Regions from separate parts of the Lysinibacillus sp. RC46 genome, predicted to be linked through region 2. Evidence: predicted binding sites of a transcription regulator. Region 2 holds the regulator's gene; the other holds the start of a gene.
What was found. Region 2 encodes LexA, which represses DNA repair genes until DNA is damaged. Its sites were predicted from a motif close to CGAACATATGTTCG; they were not measured.
Positions count from the first base shown of each region.

Region 1: the regulator LexA is predicted to act here: its motif matches at 5,872-5,885, upstream of uvrB (excinuclease ABC subunit UvrB).

Region 1 covers NZ_JBGCCF010000010.1:8,968-19,602, forward strand. Annotated here, with positions in the region: gene ABH966_RS10995 (DUF4097 family beta strand repeat-containing protein) at 1-330, opposite strand, end outside; gene ABH966_RS11000 (hypothetical protein) at 391-705, opposite strand; gene uvrA (excinuclease ABC subunit UvrA) at 946-3,810, opposite strand; gene uvrB (excinuclease ABC subunit UvrB) at 3,818-5,797, opposite strand; gene ABH966_RS11015 (IDEAL domain-containing protein) at 6,155-6,397, opposite strand; gene ABH966_RS11020 (competence protein ComK) at 6,623-7,132, shown strand; one part of gene prfB (peptide chain release factor 2) at 7,202-8,230, opposite strand; one part of gene prfB (peptide chain release factor 2) at 8,232-8,306, opposite strand; gene ABH966_RS11030 (competence protein ComK) at 8,478-9,023, opposite strand; gene secA (preprotein translocase subunit SecA) at 9,442-10,635, opposite strand, start outside.
Region 2 covers NZ_JBGCCF010000001.1:63,703-74,337, forward strand. Annotated here, with positions in the region: gene tkt (transketolase) at 1-55, opposite strand, end outside; gene ABH966_RS00365 (DUF896 domain-containing protein) at 182-415, opposite strand; gene ABH966_RS00370 (CPBP family intramembrane glutamic endopeptidase) at 671-1,288, opposite strand; gene ABH966_RS00375 (LytTR family DNA-binding domain-containing protein) at 1,469-1,900, shown strand; gene ABH966_RS00380 (DUF3021 domain-containing protein) at 1,906-2,331, shown strand; gene ABH966_RS00385 (GNAT family N-acetyltransferase) at 2,376-2,888, shown strand; gene ABH966_RS00390 (DJ-1/PfpI family protein) at 2,959-3,498, shown strand; gene ABH966_RS00395 (helix-turn-helix transcriptional regulator) at 3,701-3,892, shown strand; partial or broken gene def (peptide deformylase) at 3,885-4,462, shown strand; gene ABH966_RS00405 (YneB family resolvase-like protein) at 4,662-5,339, opposite strand; gene yneA (cell division suppressor protein YneA) at 5,336-5,650, opposite strand; gene lexA (transcriptional repressor LexA) at 5,813-6,430, shown strand; gene ABH966_RS00420 (gamma-glutamyl-gamma-aminobutyrate hydrolase family protein) at 6,631-7,353, opposite strand; gene ABH966_RS00425 (prepilin peptidase) at 7,448-8,200, opposite strand; gene ABH966_RS00430 (potassium transporter) at 8,258-8,983, opposite strand; gene ABH966_RS00435 (PilN domain-containing protein) at 8,980-9,573, opposite strand; gene pilM (type IV pilus biogenesis protein PilM) at 9,573-10,544, opposite strand.

The DNA.
Region 1 (10,635 bases), on a different contig from region 2:
AAATTCTTTGACCTTTTTTACTGCCGTATTCATCATATCCATAAAGAGTGAACCAATTTGTGTTAAATCTTTACGGAAATCTCGCATTTCTTCTTGGAAATTTTTAGAGAAATCTTCATCTTTTTGCGATTGTTGATCGTTTTGACTGTCATCTTTAAATACTGGCTCTTTTTCTGTTGAGGAATACTGGTCCTCATTCACCACATCATTCATAACATTTTGAGTGGACTTGCTAGGTTGCTCTAATGCTTCTAATAATGTAATCGCCTCTTGCGCTGAAATTGTTCCTTTTTCCACAAGTTCTAAAATTCGTTGACGTTCATTTTGCATAATAAAAATAGCCTCCCTCAGTTCGTTATATTATTTATACGATTCATTTTGTGAAAAGTTTCACCATAAATGAAAATAATGGGTATATATCTTTTTTAGGCTCATTACCATAAGCGTGGGGTTGATTTCCGTTCCGGCTGGGCGCTTTGTTGCTGACGCTTCGCTTTCGCACAGATAAAACATTTGCCGCTGACGCTTCGCTTTCGCGCAGAGCAGAGCTTCCTGGGGGCGTCCGATGAGCCGCTTGGGCCAACAGATGTTTTTTGCGCGAAAGCGTAGTGCTAACGTAGCGGCAGCAGCACCGATGTTGGTCACGAAGGCGTTATCACAGGACGTGATGATTTTAGCCTTCGTTCCTCTATTGCTAATCTCCAAGGAGTCGCCCACCCTCCACTCCAATCAACTATCCACATGACATACGTTTTAACGTAAAGTCATCCAACTTTTGAATTATATCGGAACACTTTTAAGTATTATCGCCCAACTTTTGAAATTTATCGATAAACCTTCAACTTTTATCACCTCCAAATTCCGATTTTTATCGACATCCGCCTGCCGGACGCACGTAAAAAAAGTTCGCAAATCCCTATTAAGGAGTTTGCGAACTTTTTATAGTTATTGAGAAGCCTTTGTTAAAACAGCTTCCATACGCATACGATCTCTTGTTAATATCGGTTTTAAATATTTCCCGGTATAAGAGCCACTTACTTCAGCGACTTCTTCCGGTGTACCTGTCGCCACAATAGTACCACCTTTGTCTCCGCCTTCAGGCCCTAAATCGATAATGTAGTCTGCTGTTTTGATGACATCTAAATTATGTTCGATGACTAGCACAGAATCGCCATTTTCTACAAGACGCTGTAAAACAACGAGTAAACGTGCAATATCATGCGCATGTAAGCCAGTTGTCGGCTCATCTAAAATATAGAATGATTTACCTGTTGAACGACGGTGTAATTCAGAGGCTAATTTTACACGCTGTGCCTCACCACCGGATAGAGTTGTAGCAGGTTGTCCTAATTTCATATAGCCTAATCCTACATCCACGATCGTTTGTAGCTTACGTTGGATTTTCGGAATATTTTCGAAGAATACTACTGCATTTTCAATCGTCATATCTAAAATATCTGCAATGCTCTTATCTTTATATTTCACTTCAAGCGTTTCACGGTTATAACGCTTTCCATGGCAGACTTCACACGGCACGTAAACATCTGGTAGGAAATGCATTTCAATTTTTATTATACCGTCACCACGACAAGCCTCACAGCGGCCTCCCTTAACGTTGAAGCTAAAGCGACCTTTTTTATAGCCACGTACCTTTGCTTCATTTGTTGTTGCAAAAACATCTCGAATATCATCGAAAACGCCTGTATACGTAGCAGGGTTAGAGCGAGGTGTACGACCGATTGGTGATTGGTCAATATCAATAACCTTTTCGAGCTCTTCCATCCCCGTTACTTCTTTATGTTCTCCTGGCTTCACTTTCGAACGATTAAGCTTTTGAGCCAATGATTTATATAAAATTTCATTAATAAGCGTCGATTTACCTGAACCAGAAACCCCTGTTACGGCAACGAATAAGCCAAGTGGTATATCAACTTTCACGTTTCGAAGGTTATTTTCCTTGGCACCTTTAATCGATAATTTGCGTCCATTCGGTTTGCGTCGCTCAATTGGCAATGGAATAAACTTCTTGCCACTTAAATATTGCCCCGTCAATGACTTTTCATTTTCCATTACTTCCTGCGGTGTTCCTGCCGCTACAATTTGACCGCCATGCACACCTGCACCAGGACCAACATCAATGAGGTAATCAGCCGCCAGCATTGTATCTTCATCGTGTTCGACAACAATTAGCGTATTGCCTATATCACGCATATTTTGCAGTGTACTAATAAGACGGTCATTATCACGTTGATGCAAGCCGATTGATGGCTCGTCTAAAATATAGAGAACGCCAGTTAAACGCGAGCCGATTTGTGTCGCAAGGCGAATTCGTTGAGCTTCTCCCCCTGAAAGCGTCCCTGCTGCTCGACTTAACGTTAAATAATCTAACCCTACATTGACAAGGAAGCCCAGTCGTTCTTCAATTTCACGTAAAACAAGTCGAGCAATTTTCATATCCTTTTCTGATAAATCCAGTTCTTTGAAAAATGTATCAGCTTCCTGAATTGAATACTGTGTAACTTCACCAATATGTTTATCTGCTAGTTTTACAGCTAATGTTTCAGGCTTTAAACGATAGCCTTTACAAGATGGACATGCTTGCTGCGCCATATATTTTTCCATTTGTTCACGCACATAATCAGACGTTGTCTCCTTAAAACGTCGTTCAACATTACGGACAACACCTTCGAATTCAATCATTTGATCTCGCACATTGCCAAACTCATTTTCATAATGGAAATGGATTTTATCTTTACCAGAACCATATAATATTTTATCCATCTTTTCTTTCGGAAAATCCTTTACTGGAACGTCCATTGGGATATCATAATGATCGCACACAGCCTTTAATAATTGTGGGTAATATTGAGAACTTGTTGGTTCCCACGGTGCTATAGCATGCTCTAATAGACTACGATCCCAATCAGGCACTACTAAATCAAGATCTACCTCTTGTGTCGAGCCTAAACCATCACAGCTCGGACAAGCTCCAAACGGACTATTAAATGAAAACATGCGAGGCTCTAGCTCACCTATTGAAAATCCACATAATGGACAAGCATGATGCTCACTAAATAATAATTCCTCATGCTCTATCACATCAACAAGTACGCGCCCGTCTGCCAAACGTAATGCTGTCTCTAAGGAATCACTAAGACGTGCTGCGACACCTTCCTTCATCACAACACGATCGATGACTACTTCGATTGAATGCTTTTTGTTTTTATCAAGTTCAATCGCATCATCTAAATCTCGTAGATCACCGTCAATACGTACCCGAACAAAGCCTTGCTTTTTTAAATCTTCCAGTAGCTTTACGTGCGTTCCTTTACGCCCTGATACCATCGGAGCAAGCAACTGCATTTTCGTTCTTTCTGGAAAAGTTAATAAACGATCGACCATTTGCTCAATCGTTTGGGACGTAATTTCAATACCATGATTCGGACAAATAGGCTTCCCGATGCGCGCAAATAGCAAACGTAAATAATCATAGATTTCCGTTACTGTCCCAACTGTAGAACGTGGGTTACGGCTCGTCGTTTTTTGATCGATTGAAATAGCAGGAGATAATCCCTCTATTGCATCAACATCTGGTTTATCCATTTGACCAAGGAATTGACGGGCATAGGCTGAAAGGGATTCTACATAACGACGTTGCCCCTCGGCATAAATCGTATCGAAAGCTAATGATGATTTCCCTGAGCCTGATAAACCTGTTAGCACGACTAGTTGATCACGTGGAATTGTGACATTAATATTTTTTAAATTATGTGCTCGTGCGCCCTGCACGACTATTTCAGTATTTTTCACAAGCCATTCACCCTTCTAACTTCAATTCAAATATTGTATCGCGCAGCTCAGCAGCACGTTCGAAATCGAGTGCTTTTGCCGCTTCCTTCATTTCTACTTCTAAAGTAGCAAGTAACTGATCTCTTTCCGCCTTCGTCAGCTTCTTACCTTTTGTTGCCTTCGTTACATAGGATTCTTCTTCCTCTGCCACCTGTGTCGCACGAATAACATCAGGAATTTTCTTAACGATCGTTTTCGGTGTTATGCCATGCTCTTCGTTATACGCCATTTGCAGTGTTCGACGACGCTTCGTTTCCTCAATCGCCTTTTTCATCGAATCCGTCATATTATCTGCGTACATAATGACATGACCATTGGCATTACGCGCGGCACGTCCAATCGTTTGAATTAATGAACGCTCTGAACGTAAAAATCCTTCCTTATCAGCATCTAAAATCGCCACAAGGGAAACCTCAGGAATATCTAGCCCTTCTCGCAATAAGTTAATGCCGATTAAAACATCGTAAGTACCTTTTCGCAGCTCGCGAATAATTTCAATTCGCTCTAGCGTCTTAATCTCTGAATGCAAGTACTCCACCTTTAAGCCCATTTCTTTCAAATAAGCTGATAAATCCTCTGACATTTTTTTCGTCAATGTCGTCACGAGCACTCGTTCATTACGAGCAATACGACCTTGAATCTCATCGATTAAATCATCAATTTGCCCTTCAATAGGACGTACCTCAATTTGTGGATCAAGCAGCCCAGTTGGACGAATAATTTGCTGCACCATTTCCGGAGTATGCTCAAGCTCATACGGGCCAGGTGTTGCCGATACATAAATAGCTTGATGTATATGTTTCTCATATTCTTCAAAACGTAAAGGGCGGTTATCTAGTGCTGATGGCAAACGGAAACCATGCTCAACTAGCACACCTTTACGTGCTTGGTCACCGTTATACATCCCTCGAACTTGTGGCAAAGTAACGTGACTTTCATCGACAACAAGTAAAAAATCATCAGGGAAATAATCAAGTAGCGTATATGGAGTTGCCCCCGCTTCACGCAATGTTAAATGACGCGAATAGTTTTCGATACCTGAGCAAAAGCCCATTTCACCCATCATTTCTAAATCATAACGAGTACGTTGCTCTAAACGCTGTGCCTCCAATAATCTATCCTCTGCACGTAAAAGAGCTAGACGCTCCTCCAACTCTTTTTCAATATTTTCAATGGCTTTTCGCATTTTTTCTTCTCGCGTAACGAAGTGGGATGCTGGGAAAATAGCTACATGATCACGATCCGCTAATATTTCACCAGTTAACGCATCCACTTCGCGAATTCGATCGATCTCGTCCCCAAAAAATTCCACGCGGATACATTGTTCGTCTCGGGATGCAGGGAATATTTCCACTACATCGCCACGTACCCGAAACGTACCACGTGTAAAACTCACATCATTACGCTCATACTGTACATCGACCAATTTTCGAAGCAACTGATTACGTTCAATTTCCATTCCAGTCCGTACCGATACGACCATTTCACGATATTCTTCTGGAGAACCTAGACCATAAATACAGGACACGGATGCAATAATAATGACATCATCACGCTCGAATAATGAAGATGTTGCAGAGTGACGCAACTTATCAATTTCATCATTAATGCTTGAATCCTTCTCGATATAAGTATCCGTCTGCGGTACATAGGCCTCTGGCTGAAAGTAATCATAGTAGCTGACAAAGTATTCAACTGCATTATTAGGGAAGAACTCTTTAAATTCACTATATAATTGACCCGCTAATGTTTTATTGTGTGCCATAATAAGCGTCGGTTTTTTTACCTGTTTAATGACATTAGAAATCGTAAACGTTTTTCCTGTTCCTGTTGCACCGAGCAACGTTTGATGACGTTTACCTGCATGGACACCCTCCACTAATTCCGCAATTGCCTGTGGCTGATCTCCATTAGGCGTATATGGCGCTTGTAAATCAAATGTTTGCACACATGTCCCCGTCCTTTCCTACCAATTTGATACATATATTTTAGCATAGCATTATTAAAATTTCGAACATTTAACGAACGAATGTTTGTAAAAATTTTTCCGTATGCTATATTTAAGGTGATCGCGATAGAACGTATGTACTAATTACAACCTATCTATAAATAGATTACCCTTTCCAAATGTTAGCTAATCGAGATGGGTAAATGTAAATGCCCTAACTTAGAGGGGATCTCGGTTGCCAGTAAATCTGATCAGATGGAACGGATATCTGCTCGGGTTGACGGTAAATCTGATCAGCTAGAACGAAAATAGCAAAAAAATCCCGCTCTCTAATAAGTGGAGAGCGGGCTCGTCATATTATTCACTTGCATCTTGGTGTAAAATTACTAGTTCGGCTGCGTATAGATGAAATGCCTTTTCATCTTTTTCATCGAGTGCTCTATCTATCAGAACCATGAGCTGCTCTTCACGATGCATACGCTGGATATGATTTAAAAATAAATCTAAATAAATCTCGTTTAATAATTTCTCTGCCTCATCAACTTTCTTAGACTGACCAACGGCTTTCAGAAAATCTGTATACGAATAATATTTATCCAACGATCTCACCTCGATCCTTTTCTAAATTATAAGAAAATTGAAATTAAAATGCAATGCTTAAGAACTGAAAATCACTTCGATTTACTATTAATCTCGTACAATTTCAAGCAATTTCTCTATACAATCGCTTGATATATCAACGGTTTTCTCTTTTTATCTATATTTTCAGAATTTAAATTTGTGTTCTACACTTCAGTAACAAATAGAAAAAGGAGGTTTACATAGATGTCATCAAACTACATCAATGGATATTTAATGTCTTTCAACACCTATTTACTTCAGCCAATGCAGTATGACTCTAAAATTTTCACAAGGGTAATTGATAAGCATAATGAGCTGATCGTCACACGGAAACCAATGCATATATTACGAAAATCTTGTATCTCACTTGGAACAACCTATGAAGCAGCAAGACATTCCGCCAAACGCTTTTTCGGCAATCAACATAAGCTTCCAATCGTTGTTGCTTATGATTATGGTTATCCTTGTATTTTCCTACCAACGTTTTCTCCTAACTCTATCCACAATATTTGGATTGGACTTCACGCCATTTCGAATATTGTACCGAGTAAAATGGGTTGTATCGTTACACTGAAAAATGATAAACAGATTGAGCTACCTATTCAATATGCTTCGATTAGCAAGCAATTTGTCAATGCATCGATGCTTTATAAACATTACATGAATGAACGTAAGGAGATTAGCCAAGACACTCCGTATCATCCACCTTTTTAATTTGAATGGTCTATCAAACTAAAAAACCCCTCAAAAGCACAGTTTCATTGTGCCTTTGAGGGGCTTTCATTACCCGATTTTCGAACGTAAATATGCATTAATGAATGGATCTACATCGCCATCCATCACTGCTCCTACATTACCTGTTTCTTCATTTGTACGATGATCTTTCACCATTGAATATGGATGGAATACATATGAACGAATTTGTGAACCCCAGCCGATTTCCTTCTGTTCACCACGGATTTCATCTAGCTGTGCCTGCTGCTTTTCGATCTCTAATTGATAGAGTTTCCCTTTTAACATCGTCATTGCTTTTTCACGGTTTTTAATCTGTGAACGTTCTGCCTGACATTGTACGACAGTACCAGTTGGAATGTGCGTAATACGAACAGCTGAATCTGTTGTATTAATGTGCTGACCACCTGCACCTGTTGCACGATACGTATCAATTTTTAAATCCTCTGTACGAATATCAATTTCAATATTGTCATCGAATTCAGGCATAACATCACAAGAAACGAACGATGTATGACGACGACCAGAAGAGTCAAACGGTGAAATACGTACTAAACGATGGACACCTTTTTCTGCTTGCAAATAGCCATAAGCATTATGACCCTTAATGGACAATGTTACAGATTTAATCCCTGCTTCATCGCCTGGAAGATAATCAACTGTTTCGACTTTAAAGCCACGTTTTTCCGCCCAGCGTGTGTACATACGAAGTAGCATTGAGCCCCAATCCTGAGATTCCGTACCACCTGCTCCTGGATGCAGCTCTAAAATCGCATTATTTTGATCGTATGGACCGCTTAATAGTAATTGCAGCTCAAAATCGCCCATTTTTTGCTGGAATTCTACTAATTCATTGCCTAGCTCCTCCTGCAATTCTTCATCAGGCTCTTCGCGCAATAGCTCTAGCGTCATATCTAGGTTCTCATACGTTTCCAATAAATCTTTATACTCATTAACTGTTGCCTTTAAGCCATTGCTCTCATTAATGATTACCTGTGCCCCTTGCTGATCATCCCAGAAAGCTGGCTCAAGCATCATTTCATCTAATTCTTGAATGCGTGCCTCTTTGTTTTCTAAGTCAAAGAGACCCCCTAAAATCCGCCAATTTTTTGGCTGAAGTGTCTAACGCGTTACGTACATCTGCTAATTCAATCATTGTTAAATCCTCCGAACATTATTAAGGGGGCAAACTTGTATGATAGAAGTTTAAAAATCAGCAAATAAAATGATTTTAAAATACTGATACTTCATTTTTAAAGCCCCGATCTCTTTATTATAACGTTTTTACGGCGGAAAACATACTTTTTTACAATACAGAGGATTCGTTTCAGTCTTTTTCAGCTTCATCCTCAAAGATAACATCGTTCGCCATTCGTTGGAATACTTTACCTTGATCATATTGAACTAATAAATTCTTTGTTCGTTTTTCCAGTTTATATTTTAATAAATAAGCTCTTTGAATTCTGGTTTCAAATGCTCTAACACTTAGATCTACATTAGTTTCATAGCCGTTCATAAAAATTACTTTTGTATTCTTTTTATCGACAGCTAGATAGTCCTGAATATGATGAACGGCAAACCATATACATTCCTGTCGTAAATAAGACATACTTGGAAACCATACAATATTACTTTGTTCATGAACAACAATTGGATTTTTATTCAACTTTCCAAGTATCATTCTCGAGCCATCGAAAGCCCCTCTTAAGCTAGAACCAAAATAACGTAGATTATAATCCATTAATTTTGTCGGCGCTAATTTTGATATATATTCGTAATCCCTTTCTATTACACGTGTACACAAGTTACCATGGGCATCATACTCCGGTATATACAGCATCGTTTTACTACTCATAATGTCATCATTATGCATGTCAATCCTCCTTAAAATAGTATTTATCCAATGTAATTCCTCGGGAAGGTCTGGCCATGACAACATTTCTCGAGGATTTTTTATATCCACCCATGAATCACCCCCTTTATTCAAAAATCAGGTTCAAATCAACGAAACTTTCCAACTATTCATCTTTATAATAAATCAGAAAAAAGTTATAAACATTACCCTTTTTATTGAACTATTTACCTATTGTTGTAGTATTATATATCTTTTTTCTGAATTTTCCGTCATTTCATTTCATTTAAACTTTATTGAAAAACCTCCTACTTACTAACTAACGATTGTTCGCACATTTGCTATGGTCTTAGCTAGCAGAATGAGTATCGTGAAAACATCCTAAAACATAGAAAAAAGACCATTCTAACATAAAGTTAAAATGATCTTTTTCGAAAAATTATTGAGCTGCACCATGGCAGTTTTTAAATTTCTTACCGCTTCCGCATGGACATGAATCATTACGCCCGACATTTTCTGCCTTACGAGCAGGTTGCTTTTTCGGAGCTGAGCCGCCATCCTCTTTCGGATTAACAGCTTGACCTTTTGCAACTTCCTCACGCTCTAAATTATTATGGATTTCTGCCTTCATCGCATATTTTGCTACATCTTCGCGAATGGAAGCGACCATATCCTCAAACATAGCAAAGCCCTCTTGTTGATACTCACGAAGCGGGTCATTTTGACCATATGCACGAAGATGGATACCTTGACGTAGCTGATCCATAGCATCGATATGATCAATCCACTTCGTATCAATTGAACGTAATAAGATAACCTTTTCAAATTCACGCATACGCTCTGGCGTAAGCTGTTCTTCTTTTTCATCATAACGCGTTTGGACAGCGTTAGAAATTAGTTGGTTAATCTCTTCTGCGGATTTACCTTGGAAATCTTCCACCTTCAAATCGCCTTCATCTAATAGGTTTGCTGCAACATAGTCATCAATTGCTTTTAAATGCCAATCTTTTTGCTCACCTTGCGTATACAATGCGACAACGTTGTCGATCGTTTCTTGAATCATAGACTCAACAAGCACACGCATATTTTCTGTTTCTAATACGTCGTAACGCTCTTTATAAATAATCTCACGTTGCTGACGTAACACATCATCATATTGTAATAGACGTTTACGAGCATCGAAGTTATTACCTTCAACGCGTTTTTGAGCTGATTCTACTGCTCTTGAAACAACTTTAGATTGTAGTGGCTGTGAATCATCCATCCCTAATTTCATCATCATGTTCTTCATATTATCGGAGCCAAAACGACGCATTAATTCATCTTCTAGTGACAGATAGAATTGAGTAATCCCCGGGTTCCCTTGACGACCAGAACGACCACGTAGCTGATTATCGATACGACGAGATTCATGACGCTCCGTACCAATTACCGCTAAACCGCCAAGCTCCATTACACCTTCTCCAGGTTTAATGTCCGTACCACGACCAGCCATGTTCGTAGCAATTGTTACTGCACCCTGCGTACCAGCATTCGCAATAATTTCTGCTTCACGCTCATGGTTTTTCGCGTTTAATACGTTATGTGGGATTTTATGTTTATCCAATAAATTCGAAATAATTTCAGATGTTTC
Region 2 (10,635 bases):
CGATTGACAAAGTTCGGATAGCATTAATCGCTAGTTGATCCGCATGTTGAGTCATTATTTTGTGACATCCTTTCTCGTCCTATATATTGTTCTTATACAGTTTAGTCAACATTACTTCAGAAAACAATGGTTTTGTTATACTATTAACGTTTTATTACATACTTTATAGAAATGTGACACATTAATTTAGAAATTTATTTTTTTTCGCTTGTTTAACTTTTTCTGGCGTTACATCATTTCCTTCAGCATCTACCACTTTTACGTTTTCAATTGTATCACGCATAGTTGATCTAAATGTATCTAGATATTCTTTACGAAGCGCTGATCGTTCCTTAGCTTCTGCCTCTGTTAATGTACCACTTTTAGCCTTAGCAGAAAGTTCATTGATTCGGTTAATTTTTTCTTTTGATAACATAGTTACACACCTTTCAATACATATCTTAATGAATATGGTATGCAAAGTATAGCATGTTTTCCCTTGAAATGCAGTTACACCAACCTTTCAAGTATCAGTTTATTCTTTAGTGTAGTATAAAGAGAATTTCTAGAAACATTACTCGAAACTCACTTGGAAGGAAATAAAAACACAGGTTAAGGACAATTAGCAAGCTAGGTAGCCTAACACGCTGTCATGGCTACACGTTTTTATAAAATATAAATACATAATCAATTAGTTACCATCCCATTTTCCAGAAACTGCAGATAACATTAGCCATGGTTCAATAAACATATTAATTAAAATATGAGCTACAATTGGTGCAAAGGTACTTCGTCCAGTTATAATATAAAGCGTTGCGAGAAGACTTCCTAATATTGTGGTACTTATAATAGCAGGTAATGCAAACTTCCAATCCCCTTTCAAAAGTACCCATACACCATGAGCAATTCCAAAAAGCATCCCTGAAATTAGTATTTGTGTCACGTCTGACAATGCAAGAGTTAATAAGTATTCCATAAGTAAATGTCTGAAAACAACTTCTTCTACTATTCCTGTCACAATGGCAGCCCATATTCCAATTACTTTAAGCCAAGAAATAGTCAATAAATGAGCTTTTACAAAAGGTATTGCAATGAGTGTATAAGCAATGTATCCCGTTATGATAAAAAGCGTAAAAATCCAAATAAATATATTCGAAAATACATCTGTCCTAAAGCCAATTCCATTTTCAATAAAACCTTCAGGATTATTATAGAACCAAAGGATTATACTCGCTGTGAGCATAGTTGAAATACTTGCTAATATCCAACCAGTTTTATTTCTTTCACTTGAAGTAGTTAATTCATTCATAATATCCATAGCCCCCTTTTAACTGAACTCAATATATCGAACGAAATGTACCCCAACAATACGTTTGGAGTAACATGTTGTTATGATTGTGTAAGATGCCTTTTTCAAAGAATGACCTGCATTTTCCAAAACGATGTATATGCTATAATTTTTTGAGAGGTGATAAAGCTGAAAATAGAGGTGAAAATAGATTCAGAGTATGAAGAGCCACATGTAACAATTTGTACAGCAAAACTTACTCCTACGATACAAGCTGCTATTTCTTTATTACAACAAGAGCAAGAAGAACAAATTTTAACAGGGATAGCAAATAATAAAACATATATCATTGATCCAAATTCAATAATTGTTATTCGAACGGAAGGAAGAGAATTAGCTTTATATGATGTAGATAATAATCGTCTCATATTGAATAAACCTTTATATGAATTAGAGCGACAATTAGGGAATGATTTTATACGGATTTCTAAATCCGCAATTATAAATCTAACAAAAGTTAAAAATATTGAAGCCTCATTTAATGGAACAATGGAAATTGAGTTAGTTTTAGGCATTAAAGAAGTAATTTCTCGTAATTATCGAAAGCAATTTAAAAACCGTTTGGGGGTTTAATATAGGTGCATTTTTTTAAAAATGTAGCGTTTGGGGTAAGTATGGGCTGTACAGTTTTTGTTTTTATTAATCTTTTTGGTTCTTGGATTTTTGGAGATATTTTTTTAGAAGCTATTACGGCAGACTTTATACAACAATCTCTAGGTTCAATTATTGTGGGGCTTGCTTGTGTATTACCATCATATATTTATCAAGTAGAACGTTTAACGTTTTTACTACAAACAGCTATCCATTTTGCAATTTCTTTAGGTACTTTTATTGTTGTTGCACTATTTTTAAATTGGCTTCCCACATCATCTATAGGAATAACTATGTTAATGCTATTCTTTAGTGTTTTGCTATTTACTCTAATTTGGCTGTTATTTTATCTATATAACAAATCAGAAGTAAAAAAAATGAATAAAAAGATTGATGAGCTGATAAATAAATAGAAAGTAAAACAAATGTGAAATTTCTTGACTTGGGGGAAAATGAAATGTTTATCAAAACAAAAAGACTATTAATAAGAGAATTTGAGGTCCAAGATTGGCAAGCTGTCTATGAATATACTTCGAATCCAAATGTGATGAAGTATATTCCCGAGGGAGTTTTTAATGAGGAAGAAGCTAAAAAGTTCGTTTCAGAAAATAGAGGTGAAAAAGCAAAATACTTCCCTATTATTTTAGTAAGCGAAAATATTGTTATTGGTCATATTGTTTTCCATCAATATTTTGGTGACCATACATATGAAATTGGCTGGGTATTGAATCCGAACTATTACAATAATGGATATGCCTCTGAAGCAGCAAAAGCTGTACTGGATTACGGATTTAAAGAAAAGAAACTTCATAGAATTATTGCAACATGCCAACCAGAAAACATCCCATCCTATCGAGTAATGGAGAAAATCGGCATGAGGCGAGAGGGTTATTTTAAAAAATGCATACCAAACGGAGATGAGTGGTGGGATGAATACTACTATGCTGTCTTAGATGAGGAATGGGCATAAGATCCTTTCAGGTATTAATAAAATCTACCTTACTACTATGTCTATTTCGATTTCTAGAGGAGAGATTTATATGAAAAAGACCGCTGTATTATTGTATCCCCAATTTAGTGAATATGAATTGAGCGTAGTATTATCTATATTAATGCAAGGAGATAAACCCGTTATAACTGTTGGATTAAACAGCGAAAAAATTAAAGGGGAGTCTGGGTTATCTTGTATAGCCGATACACAAATAAGTGAAGTTAATCTTGACGAAATCGATAGCCTGATATTACCTGGGTGTATGGATATAGCTTTACTAATACACGAGCAAAAATTAATTGATTTTATTGGAAATGCAAATGCCAAAGGTGCGATCATTGCAAGCATCTCTAGCAGCCCAACTCTTTTAGCAAAAGCTGGAGTATTAAAGAACAAAAAATATACTGTAGGATTATCACCAGAAGGTATGGATAAGTTAGGTTTCTTTGATCTTAATCATTTCTCTGAAGAACTAGTTGTACAAGACGGCAACATAATAACTGCGAGAGGTAGAGGTTTTATAAAGTTTGGCATTACTGTGGGTAAAGCCCTCCATCTCCCTTTTGATGAAAATTGGTACCTGGAATAACGAAATAGAGCTAATTAATATGAAAACTTAGTTATAGTAATAGATGATATAAATGTTTTTCAACATTATAGAGAATTCATGAGGAAGAGAGGTAGAATTCGCTACTTCTCTTCTTTCATTCCCAAAATGTCCAATACGTTGGACATTTGTGAATTTATTTCTTATAATGGTGTCCAATACTTTAGATAAAAGAGGGATAAATCTGAAAAACATTATTAAAGCTTTAAGAAAAAAATTAAGAATGACTCAAGAGGCCCTAGCAAGGGAGTGTAGCGTCGTAAGACAAACCATTAATTGTATTGAAAATGATAAGTATGACCCTACTCTTGAATTAGCCTTTAAAATTGCTAAAGCTCTTAATAGAAAAGTAGATGAGGTGTTTATATATGAGTAAGTTCCGTCCAGCGTATATGATAACAATGAAAGATTTCGTTAAAGAGAGTGCTGCAATATTACGTAAGAATACCCAAGAGGTTACGTTACCTGTATCAGAAGATGATAAAGATAGTTTATTATGCATGCTTCAATACTTGAGAAATAGCCAAGATCCGGATCTTTCCAAAAAACACAAATTGCGTCCTGGATCAGGGTTATCGGCTAATCAAATTGGTCTAAAGAACGAATGTTTGCTGCATTTTTTCAAGATGGAGATAAAAGTCATGAATATATGTTAATTAATCCAAAAATCATTAGTCACTCTTTAAACATGATTTATTTACCTGAGGGGGAAGGATGTCTTTCGGTTAATAGAAGAGTTAGTGGATTTGTTCCAAGATATGAGAGAATTAAAGTCAAAGCATACGATATACATGGGCAAGAAGCCATATTTCAATTTAATGGATATGGTTCAATCTTAATGCAACATGAAATAGATCATTTAAATGGGATCATGTTTTATGACAGAATAAATAAAGAAAATCCATTCAAACTACCAGACAATGTGACTATTGAAAGTTTGTATTAATTTATTACTTAAGGATAGATGGAACTTAGTTATTCCTTGTACCTATCATTTTGATGGTAAAACCCGTCTCTACGGTTCTTCTATCCTTTACTTCGGTTGCTGTATCCATCAATTCGCTGTTCTATCCATCACTTCTCGGCCCTTCACCAACATCTAGTGCCTTAAAAAAAAAACAGCGGGACGATAAAACTCCCACTGATTAAAACGTCACTTTATTTTGCCCGCTTCCCTCTTGATGTTCCCGATATCTCCTATGGACTGTAGCTTTGCTTACTTCAAAACCTAGACCTCTAAGAGTCATGGCGATTTCCTCAAAGGTGAAGCCTCGATTACGTAGGTTGACAATTTCGTCTACAGGGACTTCCTTACGTTCTTGACCATTTGGATTTCCACGGTTAGATAAATTGTTTTCTGGGCGATAGCCATTTTCAACGGCACGACGCATGCCACGACATATTTTAGCATTATGGATTCTGCGCTGGTACTCCTCTACGATTGCTAAAATTTCTAGGAGCATCGTATCCATTTCATTTAATTGTATTGGCCCCTCGTCTCGCATAGAAAAAACATCAGTTTCAGTTTTCTGCAATAAATGCAATACTGCCATTCGAGCATTCCCACGTCCTAAGCGTGTTTCATCCTGCACAAATAAAGCTTCTATCTCTTTTTCTTTAATGAAATCGAGCATTTCTAGTAAACCTTCACGTTCCACATCATAACCGCTATGCTTGTCCTTAAAAACACGCATGACTTCGTAGCCCTGTTCTTTAGCATAGCGCATCAACTCCTCTTGCTGACGCTCCAACGAGGAACTTTGTGTCTCTTTTTCTGTACTCACACGGCAATAGACAACAGCCGATTGTTGATTCATCATCATTTTTCGTTTCTCGCAATTTCAATTGAATTTATAGGATAGGATTGGTCACCCACTACTGGAATCACTAGGGATTTGCCTGCAATAATTTGTATGTTCGATAATTCATTTTCTGTTTTCACAAGCTTAATCCATTCATCCGTTTTCATTTTACCACGGTATTGATCGGCTAACGACCATAAGCTATCACCATGTGCGATTTCAATTTCTGTGTACGTTACATCGCCTGGGTCTGTTATAAAAAGGTATGCTGCAAAAAGTAGACAAGCTCCTAATAAAGTTGTAATATGTGGATTTTTCTTTAACCAGTTCATGTTTAAAACCCCTTTTCTAGAATGTTTGTTCGGAATATATGTTCTCATATTAATACGAACAAACGTTTTTGTCAAACACTTTTCGAACCTATGTTTGCTTAAGTGTTCGCATTCTGCTATACTATTAATAAGTAGAATGATTAAAAAAAGAGGTGAGCAATTATGAAAAAAGTTTCGAAAAGACAAGAGGCCATATTAGATTTCATTAAAGAAGAAGTACGAGCAAAGGGGTATCCACCATCTGTACGTGAGATTGGTGAGGCAGTTGGACTTGCTTCAAGCTCAACAGTTCATGGGCATTTAGCTCGTTTAGAACAAAAAGGCTTGATTCGACGCGATCCAACTAAACCACGTGCTATTGAAATTTTAGAGCCAGAGGATTCTATTCAAAAGCAACATGTTATTCATGTCCCATTAGTCGGGAAGGTTACTGCAGGTTCTCCGATAACTGCTGTTGAAAATATCGATGAATATTTCCCACTACCAGATATTTATGGGACAAGTGAAGATCAATTATTTATGCTAGAAATTATGGGTGAATCAATGATTGAAGCTGGCATTTTAGACGGAGATTTAGTAATTGTTAAACAAAAATCAACAGCTGATAATGGTGATATTGTCGTAGCAATGACTGAAGAGAATGAAGCAACTGTAAAGCGTTTCTTTAAGGAAAAAAGTCATTTTCGTTTACAGCCTGAAAACTCAACAATGGAGCCAATTATCGTAGATCAAGTTTCTATTTTGGGACATGTTGTAGGTCTATATCGTCGTGTACATTAAAAGTATCTCAATTTTAAAATATAAAAAGAGGATATTATGTTCACAAATGGGCATATACCTCTTTTTCTTATGTTTTGAGTGCTATTTTATACACTAAAAAAGAACCCACTTTACAATGGATTCTTTACACCTAGCAATGTATTCATGTTTATCACGAAGGTTATCTTAGCCTTGGATAAAAAAATAATGCTTATAAAGTTTTATGCCTCTACTTTAAACTTTAAACTTGCCTTTACAAATGCAGCAAATAGTTTCTTTGATACTCCATCTCCTGCAATGGCTAGCTCTTCAGGATGCCATTGTACTGCTAGACAAAATGGTAAATCAACATGCTCTACCGCTTCAATGATACCATCACTTGATTTTGCTACCACTTTCAACTTTTCTGCTACTACATTTATTGCCTGATGATGAAATGAATTCACAGCAATTTTTTCTTCCTCAATAATCGTTTTTAATAATGTATCCGGTGTTAAATTTACATAATGTGTTGCAACACCTCGCGCTGCTTGTTGCACATGCTTTATTAATTTTTTACTATGATACTCACTTTCAATATCCTGATAGACTGTGCCTCCAAAGGCAACATTTAGTATTTGAAGCCCTCGACAGATTCCGAGAATCGGCATTTTCCGAATATTGGCTGCATTAATTAAAGCAAGCTCCACTGAATCTCGTTCAGGATGAACCTTCCCTAATTTCGGTGTAGGTTCTGCGTCAAAGAGGAATGGATGTACATCATAGCCACCCGAAAGTAATAATCCGTCCGTCAATGATAAAATTTGTGCTACATCCTCTTCAACGCCAAGTGGAATTATAAGTGGAACTCCCCCTGCTTCAATTATACTTTTGCTATATGCAGCATTTAATCTTGAGGACAAATCATCCTCCGCAAAAGCCGTTATTCCGATAATTGGTTTCATCCTATCCCCTCCATGATCTTTATCTTGCAATAATTGCCTGTAAAAGCCAAATTGGTGAAGATATTAATCATTGAAGGAATCCATCACTGATTAATTACCAAAATCCAAGATACCAATTCATCAACGCATCCCCATAGAAATAGATGATAATAGCTGCCAGAGCAATAGAAGGTCCGAATGGTATAGGCGTTTTTCTTCCCTGTCCGCGTACCTTTAATACAACGATGCCAACAATCATGCCAATTACTGCCGCTACAAATAACGTCAGAATTGTATGTATTGTCCCGAGTACGAGACCAAGTAAAAAGAATAATTTAATATCACCACCACCCATTCCACCTCTTGATAGAACAGCTATACAATATAATATGCCAAAACCTACGACAGCACCAACTATACTGTCCCACCACGGTGACAAAGGAGATATCACGCGTCCAAAAACTAGCAATGGTAAAAAGAATAATAGCACCTTATCGGGAATTAGCATATACGCAAAATCCGATACAACAATAATGACTAATAATGAAATCAATAATAGCGCTACAAAAAATTCTGCACTAAAGCCTAATTTCCAATAAGCAAAAGCAAATAATAGGCCTGTTATAAGTTCCATCAGTGGATAAATCCAAGAAATTTTTTGCCTACAGCTACGGCATTTTCCACCTAAAAATAAATAAGACAAAACAGGCACCAAATCAAGCGCCGTCAACTGTCTCTTACAAGAAGTGCAATGCGAGGGTGGACGCACAATGGACTCTTTCAAAGGCACCCGTAAGCCAACCACATTAAAAAATGAGCCAAGAACAAGCCCAAATATTAAAACTGTAATTGTATAAGCAATTTCCATTTTATGTCCTCCTATACTAATAGACGCCCATACATTTAAGTATGCGCGCCATTTAGATTATTGTTGTCCTTCATAATAGAACGTCGTTACTTGTATGGTTGCTTTTAAGGTTGAATCAGCGTCCTCCTTGAATTTCGCTTCTTCACCAGTTAATGTGAAATCGATCGCATCAATTTTCATCACACGATCAATTTTTTCAATCTCTTTTATAAACTCAACCATTGCTTTATTATCCATTGCGACAACATCAATATCAAATGTTACTAGTTTTAATTCCGTTGGTAAGGATTCTTTAGTAAAAGTAGCAGTTGGCATTTTATCTTTCACTTCAGGAGTTTCATCATTCTTAGCAACAGCTTGTTCATCCGCTTCAGTTGCGGATTGCTGTGTATCAGCCTGTTCATCAGAATTTGTCGAGTTGGGATCTGTAATAGTAGAATCCGCTACGAGGGAATCATAATTATTAAAGTCCATAGCTTCTACCCGTGTCCCTGTCACCACTTCTATCTCTTCAATATTTCGAATTACCTCATCAATAGCTCGAGTTTGAGGTACTTTTTTACGCAATGTTAAATTACTTGCACCATTTGATTTGCCATTCTTTTCAATTAAAGCAATCTGCTCCTGAATAGTAGATATTTCTTGTTGAAGGGCGATATTCGAGCTTTCTTTCGCATCTACTTCTTCTAATTTAGGTGTTACTATATAGTAATATAGCGCAAATAAAATGGCTGCAATGAATGCTGTTAAGATAAGAATCGTTGAATTTTTACTACTTGTCATGATTCTCTACCTCCAGCGAGAAATTTAAAATCAATTCCTAATGTAATAGTTGCAGAATAACGTGGTATTTCCTTAAACTTGTTCTTTGCACTTTTTTCCTCTTGGTTTCCAATAACAACATCAAAATTAGAAATAGTATCAACCTGTATATCATTGAAATAGTGGCTTGCAGTTAGCTTTTCTAAATAAGATGATATAGCTGACATCGTTTCAAAATCAGCTGTAATTTCAACATTTTTCTCACCAAATACATAGTTCCTTAAATACGTTTGCTCTGGTAACAATACTTGTGTTTCATCCATTAAAGGTGTCACAGGATAGGATACGTTTTCCACAAATTGTACGGATTGCTCCAATGAGCCTTGGTTCGCATTTCGCTTACCATCTAACTCCATTTGAAGTTGTTCGCGTTGCGATGAAAGCTCCACTTCCTGTGCATTTAATTTTGTAAAATCACTTTTTGCTTGGAAAAACAAGAAAATCATATATCCTACTATCATACCAATAAGAATAATAAATACTACATATATTAAAGTAGGTGTTGAATGCTTCTTCTCCAAATTCGGCAAGAGGTTAATTTCTGGTACCATCAGTTAACCTCCTTTAATGCAAGTCCAATTAAGCTTGCAAATTTCTCCGAAAATTGAGGGAAAGATTTTTGAATAACTGAATCATTTAACATAATAATTGGTGTCGAAAAATTATTTTCTAAAAACTCTTTAACGGTTGAAAGTAGTGGATTATCTCCTAAAATGATAATCTCATCTACACTTTTCTCACCTTTATGTAAGGAAAACTTAAAAAAATTCATAATACGATCGATTTCAAGCATTTGATCAGTAAGAATCATACGATACTCATCTTCGACTTCTAAACGATAAGAAAAACGATACTCTTCAATCTCTTCAGGCTTCCATTTCGATAAATCTGTATCAAATGATTGGTATCGTAAAAACTCCAGTTGACCAAATGAAAAAATACTTATCGACAATTCATTGATTGACCAATCCGCTATTAAATAAGTTCGATTGTCCTTTATTAACTGCAAATACTCTAACAGACGAATATTACACAATGCTCGAATATCAGCTGCTTGTGGTTCTAATGTAGCATCGAGTAAAAGCCCAATCATTTTAGAAACTTCTTCTGAAGGTGCTGCAAATAGCATGGCCTGTCCATCACTAGGATTTGGGTCATACACATCAATAAGAGGCTCTTGAAATGGAAGATGAATGGAATGACCAAGTTCCATCTCTACATAACCTTTTAATTCATTCCACTCTATATCATCAGGATGCTCAAAGCTCTTCAACAAAACGGAAGTATCCGGTACAAAAATACGCGCATTTTGCTTTTTACCAGCCCATTTTGCCACATCATTTTTCATTACATCAAACAATTCCATTTCATCATGAATAACAGATCCTTCAACAATTCCCTGTGCTAACGGCATTTCATAGCCTTTCCATTGCGACGGATCAGCACCTTTTGCCACAATCGCACGCAATATATAATCTTTTATTTCAATAGACACATGCGATTTTTTCTTTTTTGTAAACATATGAAAAGATGCCTCCTTTTGAACTTAAGCTCTAATAATTAACCATCCATTTCCCAACCAGAAGCGCAGATAAACTACGCCTCTGAGTGGG